3 linked regions of the Prochlorococcus marinus str. MIT 9312 genome follow. Each later gene encodes a partner of the first gene's protein in a complex. Links are inferred from orthologs where the notes say so. Each region holds a gene or a part of one and is shown in the gene's direction. Other genes may lie near its edges.

What was found.
Region 2: the proteins of PMT9312_RS00880 (region 1) and PMT9312_RS01500 are in contact, whole or in part, in a cryo-EM structure (PDB 6ZJN), measured with the Thermus thermophilus proteins. The link is inferred for Prochlorococcus marinus str. MIT 9312 from one-to-one orthologs. Residues at the interface, in WP_223903221.1 of Thermus thermophilus: Met26, Thr27, Asn29, Gly31, Pro32, His34; in WP_096411116.1 of Thermus thermophilus: Glu45, Ser46, Asn48, Pro50, Ala51, Gly52, Glu53.
Region 3: the proteins of PMT9312_RS00880 (region 1) and PMT9312_RS01495 are in contact, whole or in part, in a cryo-EM structure (PDB 6KHJ), measured with the Thermosynechococcus vestitus proteins. The link is inferred for Prochlorococcus marinus str. MIT 9312 from one-to-one orthologs. Residues at the interface, in WP_011057128.1 of Thermosynechococcus vestitus: Pro17, His18, His19, Pro20, Ser21, Met22, Val25, Arg27, Met29, Thr31, Ile38, Asp39, Cys40, Glu41, Pro42, Val43, Ile44, Gly45, Tyr46, Leu47, His48, Arg49, Gly50, Met51, Lys53, Ile54, Asn57, Arg58, Pro65, Tyr66; in WP_011056552.1 of Thermosynechococcus vestitus: Leu46, Met47, Tyr48, Thr50, Ala51, Cys52, Phe54, Ile55, Glu56, Ala58, Ala59, Ile61, Gly62, Ser63, Arg64, Phe65, Asn76, Pro78, Thr89, Thr91, Lys93, Met94, Ala97, Leu101, Met123, Phe124, Ser126, Asp127, Ser128, Tyr129.

Annotation. Positions count from the first base shown.
Region 1 is NC_007577.1:165,686-168,805, forward strand. What follows is about bases 1-2,960. They hold PMT9312_RS00880 (NAD(P)H-quinone oxidoreductase subunit H), read left to right. Parts: upstream 1-866; coding sequence 867-2,054; downstream 2,055-2,960. Other genes in these bases: rsmH (16S rRNA (cytosine(1402)-N(4))-methyltransferase RsmH), read right to left, coding at 1-828; PMT9312_RS00885 (acyl-CoA thioesterase), read left to right, coding at 2,064-2,516; PMT9312_RS00890 (AMP-binding protein), read right to left, coding at 2,527-2,960. Outside these bases: more of PMT9312_RS00890, read right to left, coding at 2,961-3,120.
Region 2 is NC_007577.1:282,911-286,062, reverse strand. What follows is about bases 161-3,152. They hold PMT9312_RS01500 (NAD(P)H-quinone oxidoreductase subunit 3), read left to right. Parts: upstream 161-1,471; coding sequence 1,472-1,834; downstream 1,835-3,152. Other genes in these bases: PMT9312_RS01485 (gluconeogenesis factor YvcK family protein), read right to left, coding at 3,100-3,152; PMT9312_RS01490 (NAD(P)H-quinone oxidoreductase subunit J), read left to right, coding at 2,573-3,103; PMT9312_RS01495 (NADH dehydrogenase subunit K), read left to right, coding at 1,839-2,573; PMT9312_RS01505 (rubredoxin), read right to left, coding at 967-1,395; PMT9312_RS01510 (photosynthesis system II assembly factor Ycf48), read right to left, coding at 161-957. In the rest of the region: more of PMT9312_RS01510, read right to left, coding at 1-160. UniProt on the Escherichia coli protein: NDH-1 shuttles electrons from NADH, via FMN and iron-sulfur (Fe-S) centers, to quinones in the respiratory chain. The immediate electron acceptor for the enzyme in this species is believed to be ubiquinone.
Region 3 is NC_007577.1:282,198-285,347, reverse strand. Bases 1-2,990 are described here. They hold PMT9312_RS01495 (NADH dehydrogenase subunit K), read left to right. Parts: upstream 1-1,123; coding sequence 1,124-1,858; downstream 1,859-2,990. Other genes in these bases: PMT9312_RS01485 (gluconeogenesis factor YvcK family protein), read right to left, coding at 2,385-2,990; PMT9312_RS01490 (NAD(P)H-quinone oxidoreductase subunit J), read left to right, coding at 1,858-2,388; PMT9312_RS01500 (NAD(P)H-quinone oxidoreductase subunit 3), read left to right, coding at 757-1,119; PMT9312_RS01505 (rubredoxin), read right to left, coding at 252-680; PMT9312_RS01510 (photosynthesis system II assembly factor Ycf48), read right to left, coding at 1-242. In the rest of the region: more of PMT9312_RS01485, read right to left, coding at 2,991-3,150. UniProt on the Escherichia coli protein: NDH-1 shuttles electrons from NADH, via FMN and iron-sulfur (Fe-S) centers, to quinones in the respiratory chain. The immediate electron acceptor for the enzyme in this species is ubiquinone.

The DNA of each region.
Region 1 (3,120 bases):
TATTGGCTTTTTTGTCAGGTTTTTTAATCTTTGATCATTCTTAAAAGAACTTTTAACTAACCTATCCTCTAGGGAATGAAAACTAATAATAGAAATAATTCCGCCTGGCAATAGCCAATCAGGGACAATTTGCAAAAATTTTTCTAATACTTCAATTTCTTTATTAACGGCAATTCTTAGTGCTTGGAATGTTCTAGTTGCTGGGTGTATTTTTTTATATCTTTGTTTTGGTGGGAAGCAGCCTGCAATAGAATAAGCTAACTCTTTTGTCCCAGAATATTTCCCATTTACCTTTAAATCCATTTTTATTTTCCTAGCAATCTTTCTTGATAATCTCTCATCTCCATATTTATAAATTAAGTTAGCTAGATCTTTTTCTTGTAAAGTCTCAATTAATTTCTCTGCATCAACCTCAAGAAAAGGATTCATGCGCATATCAAGTGGACCATCTTTTTGGAAACTAAATCCTCTTTTAGGGTCATCAATTTGGTTACTATTTACTCCAAGATCTGCAATTACAAAAGAAACTTTTTCTTTTGGTTCAAAATCCGCAAAATTTGCAGCCCTTATGTCAATCCTATTTTTAAATTCATCAAGCTTTTTTGATGCTGATTTTCTTGCGAATGGATCTTGATCAAGTCCAATTATATGTAAATCCGAATATTTTCTCAGTAAATGATAAGAGTGCCCGCCTCCGCCTAAAGTTGCGTCTATTCCTTTAAGTTGGTTGTTATGTATTAATGGGTAATGCTCTAATGAGGCTAAAATTTCATCTGTCATCACTGATTTATGATTGAAAAAAGATGAATCAGATAGGTCAGTTTGCATAACTTTCGACTAAGATTTATTTAGAAGTTAAATTTCGAATGGCCCAGCTAGAGACTAGAACAGAACCAATGGTGGTCAATTTTGGCCCTCACCATCCCTCAATGCATGGGGTTTTAAGGTTAGTTGTAACTCTTGATGGTGAGAATGTCATTGATTGTGAGCCGGTAATTGGATATTTGCATAGAGGAATGGAAAAGATAGCTGAAAATAGGACAAATGTTATGTATGTCCCTTATGTAAGCAGAATGGATTATGCCGCAGGAATGTTTTATGAAGCTATTGTAGTAAATGCTCCTGAAAGATTAGCTAATATTCCAGTTCCTAAAAGAGCTAGTTATATCAGAGTTCTTATGTTGGAACTTAATCGTATTGCTAATCATCTTTTATGGCTTGGTCCCTTTTTAGCAGACGTAGGAGCTCAAACTCCATTTTTCTATATCTTTAGAGAAAGAGAAATGATTTATGATCTTTGGGAAGCTGCTACTGGACAAAGGCTCATAAATAATAATTTCTTTAGGATAGGTGGTGTAGCATGTGATCTTCCATACGGATGGTTAGAAAAATGTATAGACTTTTGCGATTGGTTCGGTCCTAAGATAGATGAATACGAAAAATTAATCACAAATAATCCAATCTTTAGAAAAAGAATTGAAGGTCTGGGAACAATAGAAAGAGATCAGGCAATTAATTGGTCTTTGTCTGGCCCAATGCTGAGAGCCTCTGGAGTTTCCTGGGATTTAAGGAAAGTAGATAGTTATGAATGTTATGATGATTTTGATTGGCAGATTGCTTCAGAAAAAGAAGGAGATTGTTATGCGAGATATCGAGTAAGAGTTGAAGAGATGAGACAATCATTAAGCATCATTCGCCAAGCTTGTAAAATGATTCCAGGAGGTCCAACAGAAAATTTAGAAGCTCAAAGAATGGCGACTGAAGATAAGAAGAGTGAAATATTTGGTATTGATTATCAATATGTAGCTAAGAAGGTTGCTCCAACTTTTAAAATTCCTAATGGAGAATTGTATACAAGATTAGAGTCTGGGAAAGGAGAAATAGGTGTATTTATTCAAGGAAATAATGAAGTTACCCCATGGAGATTTAAAATCAGAGCAGCTGATTTAAATAATCTGCAAATATTGCCTCATATTCTTAAAGGTGCCAAAATCGCCGATATTATGGCAATTCTTGGTTCCATAGATGTCATTATGGGATCCGTCGATAGATAAGTTTTTTAAATGAAACCCTCTGATTGGTTAATATTGCAGAAGAAAGTACGATTTGGTGATTGTGATTCTGCAGGTGTAATTCATTTTCATAACTTATTAAAATGGTCACACGAAGCTTGGGAAGAGAGTATTGAAATTTATGGGATTCCTTATCAAGATATTTTTCCAGATTTTTCTATACGTAAAAGTCAAATTATTTTTCCCATAGTAAATTGCGAAGCGAACTACCTTGCGCCCATTAAAATTGGAGATTTATTAAAAGTAAAAATTTACCCTCATAAAATTAATCCTCATTTGTTCCGAGTAAATAGCTTTTTTATGAAAAATGGAAATAAAGTAGCAGAAGGAAAAATAATACATTGTTCTTTAGATGTTGATTCAAGAAATAAAATAGAACTTCCCGATCAGCTAGAAAGATGGATAGAGGCTTCAAATATAAGTACAAATTTAAAAGAGTGCTAATTTTTATTTATTATTTTTTAAATTGATAGTTTATTTTTTCTGTACTTGTATTTTTGTTTTTAATAATCCACTTTTCTGGTTTTTCATGTTTAGGCCAACTTTGAGAAAAGTTTTTTAATAAATTTAATGAATTTTCAATATTTTTATGATTTGTAAGTTCTCTAAATTCAACAATTATACTAATTTTATTTCCCCATAATTTGTCGGGTACTTTTGAAATATTGAATTTATTAATTGGGATATTTTCTTTCATAATGAAATCATTTAATCGAGATTCAATTACTTCTGGGAAAACGATTTCTCCTCCTGAATTAAAAGCGTTATCAATTCTTCCAATAAACTTTAAATATAAAGAATTATTGATTTGATTAATTTCACCTAAATCACCAGTTTGCCACCACCCATTTTTATTTTTGAAATTTTCAGTTTTTGAAGATTCTATTATTTCGATTCCAATTCTGGCTGATTTTATCTCGATTAATCCTTGTTTGTTAATTCTTATTTTTGTATCAGGTAGTATTTCTCCAACGTTTTCAAAACCCATTAAGAATTCTTTTGGTTTTAAACTCGTAACCATTGCTGCTGTTTCAGTTGAGCCGTAACA
Region 2 (3,152 bases), 120 kb from region 1 along the record:
TAAAGCCTCCTTATCAAGAAAAACTATTTTAATGTAGTTTGTTGGCAATTCAGCAGCAATAGGATATTTATTCCAAGTTTTACCTTGATCTTTACTTACTATTAAAGTTCCATTACCCCCGCCAGCCCATATATCACCATTTGGATCCCATCCCATATCTAGATAATTGTATCCATTAAGAATTGGTATAATAGGCTTAGACCAATTTTCTAGGTCATTAGTATCTTCATTAAATCTAATTTCTGCCCCTCTAGAAAGCATCCATAAACTTCCTTCTGGATTAAAACCAATACTTTGAACTCTTTTGCTACTAGCTCTTTGATGAGCGATCCATGAATTACTATCATTTTCCAAAGTAGAAAAGAAATTACCCAGACTACTTACGCTGACATAATCTCCTTTATCAGTTCTTCTCAAATCTCTTACACCACCTGAACCAGATGCGTCAAGAACCTTTGCATTCCATGATTCACCACTATCTGATGTTTGATAGATAGCACCTGCAGTGGTAGCCAATTCCGCAACCCCATCATCAACAGTCGTTATTAGATATGGCTGGCCTGGCAATTTGTTACCTAGAGATAAACGAGTCCAATTTTTCCCCGCATCAAGTGTATGCATAACCAATGAGGGCTGGCCTATCAACCATCCCTCTTGACCTTTAAAATCAATATCTATAAGACGAAAGTTCTCTTCACTTGGTAAATCTAAATTCCTTTTCTCCCACGTTTCTCCCCCATCATTTGATTCCATAATAAGTCTATTAGAACCTACTAAAAATCCATTATTATTATCTATAAAATCAACATCTAGGGCATTTGCCTGATCCTGAAACTGAATTGTTTTCCAAGGGCTACTATCACTCATCTTCACTCCTGTAGATGAACAACTACTTAAAACGAAGCAAAGAAGTATAGATAAGAGAAGATTGGGAAAACTGGTAATAATTTTTTTCATTTATCTATATTAATGCAAAGAGTACAAAGAAAGGAAACATGCTGCGGCAAAAGCCAAACCTCCAAAAATTAATATATTTTTTTGGCCAGAAGGCAAGCTATTGAAACCAAATCCGTAAGTTAAATTTTCTTCAAAACCACTAGCCTTAGATTTAGGTCCTATATCTTTATAAAAATTCTTACCAGCTCTGCAAACGGGGCAAACGAATGTATTACCATCTAACTCTAAAAAGGGCGTATTTTTGGGTATATTTAATTTTTTATTACCTTCAGAGGGATCATAAATGTATCCACAACTTCTACATTCGAATCTATTTTGTTCTAAATTAATGTAAGGTTGTTCAATATTTACTCCTGAGGAGTTTGCAGAAAGTTTTTCTTTCTCAAAATTTTCAACTATTTTGTTTTCCTCAGAGGCTGGTTGAATGTTTTCACTCACGGTTTATTATTGTTCTTTAAGAACTTTAAAAGATTTTGCTTAATTAAGCGACTTTTATTCAAAATTAATTTTTAAGATGTTTTTATTAACTGGCTATGAATATTTTTTAGGTTTCCTATTAATAGCAGCTGCTGTCCCAATATTAGCTTTAGTTACTAATCTCATTGTTGCCCCTAAAGGAAGAACTGGGGAAAGAAAACTAACATATGAATCCGGAATGGAGCCTATAGGAGGAGCATGGATTCAATTTAATATTCGTTATTACATGTTCGCCTTAGTTTTCGTTATATTTGATGTAGAGACAGTATTCCTCTATCCTTGGGCTGTTGCCTTTAATAGATTAGGCTTATTAGCATTTATTGAGGCACTGATTTTCATTGCAATACTCGTTATCGCTTTGGCTTACGCATGGAGAAAAGGTGCTTTAGAATGGAGTTAAAAAATTGAACCCACAATTATCCCCAAAAGCTATAAGGGAAATCAGAGAAGGAACTTGCAATCCCCTTGGTGCACCACAAGTAACTACAGATTTAAGTGAAAATATAATCCTAACAAGCTTAGATGATCTTCATAATTGGGCTAGATTAAGTAGTCTTTGGCCTCTTCTATACGGAACAGCTTGTTGTTTTATTGAATTTGCTGCACTAATTGGTTCTAGATTTGATTTTGACAGGTTTGGATTAGTACCGAGAAGCTCTCCAAGACAAGCAGATCTATTAATAGTCGCAGGGACAGTAACGATGAAAATGGCTCCAGCCCTAGTAAGACTTTATGAGCAGATGCCTGAGCCAAAATATGTTATTGCAATGGGTGCTTGTACAATCACAGGTGGAATGTTTAGCGCAGATTCTACTACTGCTGTCAGAGGCGTTGATAAATTAATACCAGTCGATTTATATCTTCCAGGATGTCCACCAAGACCAGAAGCAATTTTTGATGCTGTAATAAAATTAAGAAAAAAAGTAGGTAATGAATCAATTTTAGAGCGGGAAAAAACAGAGCAAACCCACAGGTACATAACATATAAACACGAAATGAATCTTGTTTTCTCTCAAAATACTGGTGAATATTTAAACAAAACTTCAACGAATGTTTTTCCTTCCTCCAAAAAAGAAAAAATAACTGAATTACCTGAAAACAGGGAACAAACCGAAATTATTAATAGTGAAGAAGAGTAATGGAAAAAGACGGTTTAGCTAAATCCACAGATACTTCAATAGAAAAAGAAGGATTCATGAGTCAAAATTTATCTAAAGTTGGCATTCCAAACCAACCGTTAGATTATGATCATGCGGGAATAGAAAACATTTCTGTTGAACCTAGCAAATTATATGAAGCTGTATCTGCTTTAACAAACTACGGTTTTAACTATCTCCAATGTCAAGGTGGCTATGATGAGGGGCCTGGTAAAAATCTTGTTAGTTTCTATCATTTCATTACTGTTGATGATCTACATAAAATCGAAAAGATTCAAGAAGTTAGATTAAAAGTCTTCTTAAAAAGAGATTCGGATTTATCAATTCCCAGTTTGTATAAAATTTTTAAAGGAAGTGATTGGCAAGAAAGAGAAACATATGACATGTTTGGAATAAATTTTATAGATCATCCAAATCCCAAAAGACTCCTAATGCCTGAAGACTGGAGAGGATGGCCATTGAGAAAAGACTATATTCAACCAGACTTCTATGAACTTCAAGATGCTTATTAGTTTAATTTCTTTAATTTGCGGTACATGAAAATAACCGCTCTTGCTAGTC
Region 3 (3,150 bases), 120 kb from region 1 along the record:
CTTTTCTCCCACGTTTCTCCCCCATCATTTGATTCCATAATAAGTCTATTAGAACCTACTAAAAATCCATTATTATTATCTATAAAATCAACATCTAGGGCATTTGCCTGATCCTGAAACTGAATTGTTTTCCAAGGGCTACTATCACTCATCTTCACTCCTGTAGATGAACAACTACTTAAAACGAAGCAAAGAAGTATAGATAAGAGAAGATTGGGAAAACTGGTAATAATTTTTTTCATTTATCTATATTAATGCAAAGAGTACAAAGAAAGGAAACATGCTGCGGCAAAAGCCAAACCTCCAAAAATTAATATATTTTTTTGGCCAGAAGGCAAGCTATTGAAACCAAATCCGTAAGTTAAATTTTCTTCAAAACCACTAGCCTTAGATTTAGGTCCTATATCTTTATAAAAATTCTTACCAGCTCTGCAAACGGGGCAAACGAATGTATTACCATCTAACTCTAAAAAGGGCGTATTTTTGGGTATATTTAATTTTTTATTACCTTCAGAGGGATCATAAATGTATCCACAACTTCTACATTCGAATCTATTTTGTTCTAAATTAATGTAAGGTTGTTCAATATTTACTCCTGAGGAGTTTGCAGAAAGTTTTTCTTTCTCAAAATTTTCAACTATTTTGTTTTCCTCAGAGGCTGGTTGAATGTTTTCACTCACGGTTTATTATTGTTCTTTAAGAACTTTAAAAGATTTTGCTTAATTAAGCGACTTTTATTCAAAATTAATTTTTAAGATGTTTTTATTAACTGGCTATGAATATTTTTTAGGTTTCCTATTAATAGCAGCTGCTGTCCCAATATTAGCTTTAGTTACTAATCTCATTGTTGCCCCTAAAGGAAGAACTGGGGAAAGAAAACTAACATATGAATCCGGAATGGAGCCTATAGGAGGAGCATGGATTCAATTTAATATTCGTTATTACATGTTCGCCTTAGTTTTCGTTATATTTGATGTAGAGACAGTATTCCTCTATCCTTGGGCTGTTGCCTTTAATAGATTAGGCTTATTAGCATTTATTGAGGCACTGATTTTCATTGCAATACTCGTTATCGCTTTGGCTTACGCATGGAGAAAAGGTGCTTTAGAATGGAGTTAAAAAATTGAACCCACAATTATCCCCAAAAGCTATAAGGGAAATCAGAGAAGGAACTTGCAATCCCCTTGGTGCACCACAAGTAACTACAGATTTAAGTGAAAATATAATCCTAACAAGCTTAGATGATCTTCATAATTGGGCTAGATTAAGTAGTCTTTGGCCTCTTCTATACGGAACAGCTTGTTGTTTTATTGAATTTGCTGCACTAATTGGTTCTAGATTTGATTTTGACAGGTTTGGATTAGTACCGAGAAGCTCTCCAAGACAAGCAGATCTATTAATAGTCGCAGGGACAGTAACGATGAAAATGGCTCCAGCCCTAGTAAGACTTTATGAGCAGATGCCTGAGCCAAAATATGTTATTGCAATGGGTGCTTGTACAATCACAGGTGGAATGTTTAGCGCAGATTCTACTACTGCTGTCAGAGGCGTTGATAAATTAATACCAGTCGATTTATATCTTCCAGGATGTCCACCAAGACCAGAAGCAATTTTTGATGCTGTAATAAAATTAAGAAAAAAAGTAGGTAATGAATCAATTTTAGAGCGGGAAAAAACAGAGCAAACCCACAGGTACATAACATATAAACACGAAATGAATCTTGTTTTCTCTCAAAATACTGGTGAATATTTAAACAAAACTTCAACGAATGTTTTTCCTTCCTCCAAAAAAGAAAAAATAACTGAATTACCTGAAAACAGGGAACAAACCGAAATTATTAATAGTGAAGAAGAGTAATGGAAAAAGACGGTTTAGCTAAATCCACAGATACTTCAATAGAAAAAGAAGGATTCATGAGTCAAAATTTATCTAAAGTTGGCATTCCAAACCAACCGTTAGATTATGATCATGCGGGAATAGAAAACATTTCTGTTGAACCTAGCAAATTATATGAAGCTGTATCTGCTTTAACAAACTACGGTTTTAACTATCTCCAATGTCAAGGTGGCTATGATGAGGGGCCTGGTAAAAATCTTGTTAGTTTCTATCATTTCATTACTGTTGATGATCTACATAAAATCGAAAAGATTCAAGAAGTTAGATTAAAAGTCTTCTTAAAAAGAGATTCGGATTTATCAATTCCCAGTTTGTATAAAATTTTTAAAGGAAGTGATTGGCAAGAAAGAGAAACATATGACATGTTTGGAATAAATTTTATAGATCATCCAAATCCCAAAAGACTCCTAATGCCTGAAGACTGGAGAGGATGGCCATTGAGAAAAGACTATATTCAACCAGACTTCTATGAACTTCAAGATGCTTATTAGTTTAATTTCTTTAATTTGCGGTACATGAAAATAACCGCTCTTGCTAGTCTCCTAGGATCATGTCTAAGAGTGGGAGTGATTCTTCTTGAATACAATGGTGCCTGCAAAACATAATAACCCTCAGATAATAATTTTTCTTTATTACATTGGACAGGTTCTGCTCCCCTACTTGCGTAATAGTCTACTAGAGGAGACTTTTCAAATAGAGCCTGAGATAGAATCGCATTAAAAATTCTAGTATTAACTCCAAAATTTGATAATTGTTTTTCTATTGATTTGATATGTTGATAAACATTAAGTCCATCTGTTTCGCCAGGCTGAGTCATCAAATTACTTATATAAATTTTGGGAGCATTATTTTGCAATAAAGCATCTACTATCTCGGGTACCAATAAGTTTGGCAATAAGGAAGTGTATAGACTACCAGGGCCAAGAACAATTAAGTCAGCTTCTTTTATAGATTCCAGAGCACTTGGGAGAGCAGAAGGATTTTCTGGCAAGTATCCAATCTTTGAAATTAATTTTTTAGATTTACTGATATTGCTTTCACCAAAAATTTTTTGACCATCCTCTAATTCAGCCCATAACATTACATCAATATTTGTAGCAGGTAAAACTTGACCTTGTACAGCTAAAACCTTACTAGAGGCTTGTACTGCTTTTTCTAAACTACCTGTAATTGTTGTTAAAGCTGACAAAAATAGATTCCCAAAACTATGACCCTCTAGGCCACTACCTCCTGAAAATCTATATTGAAATAAT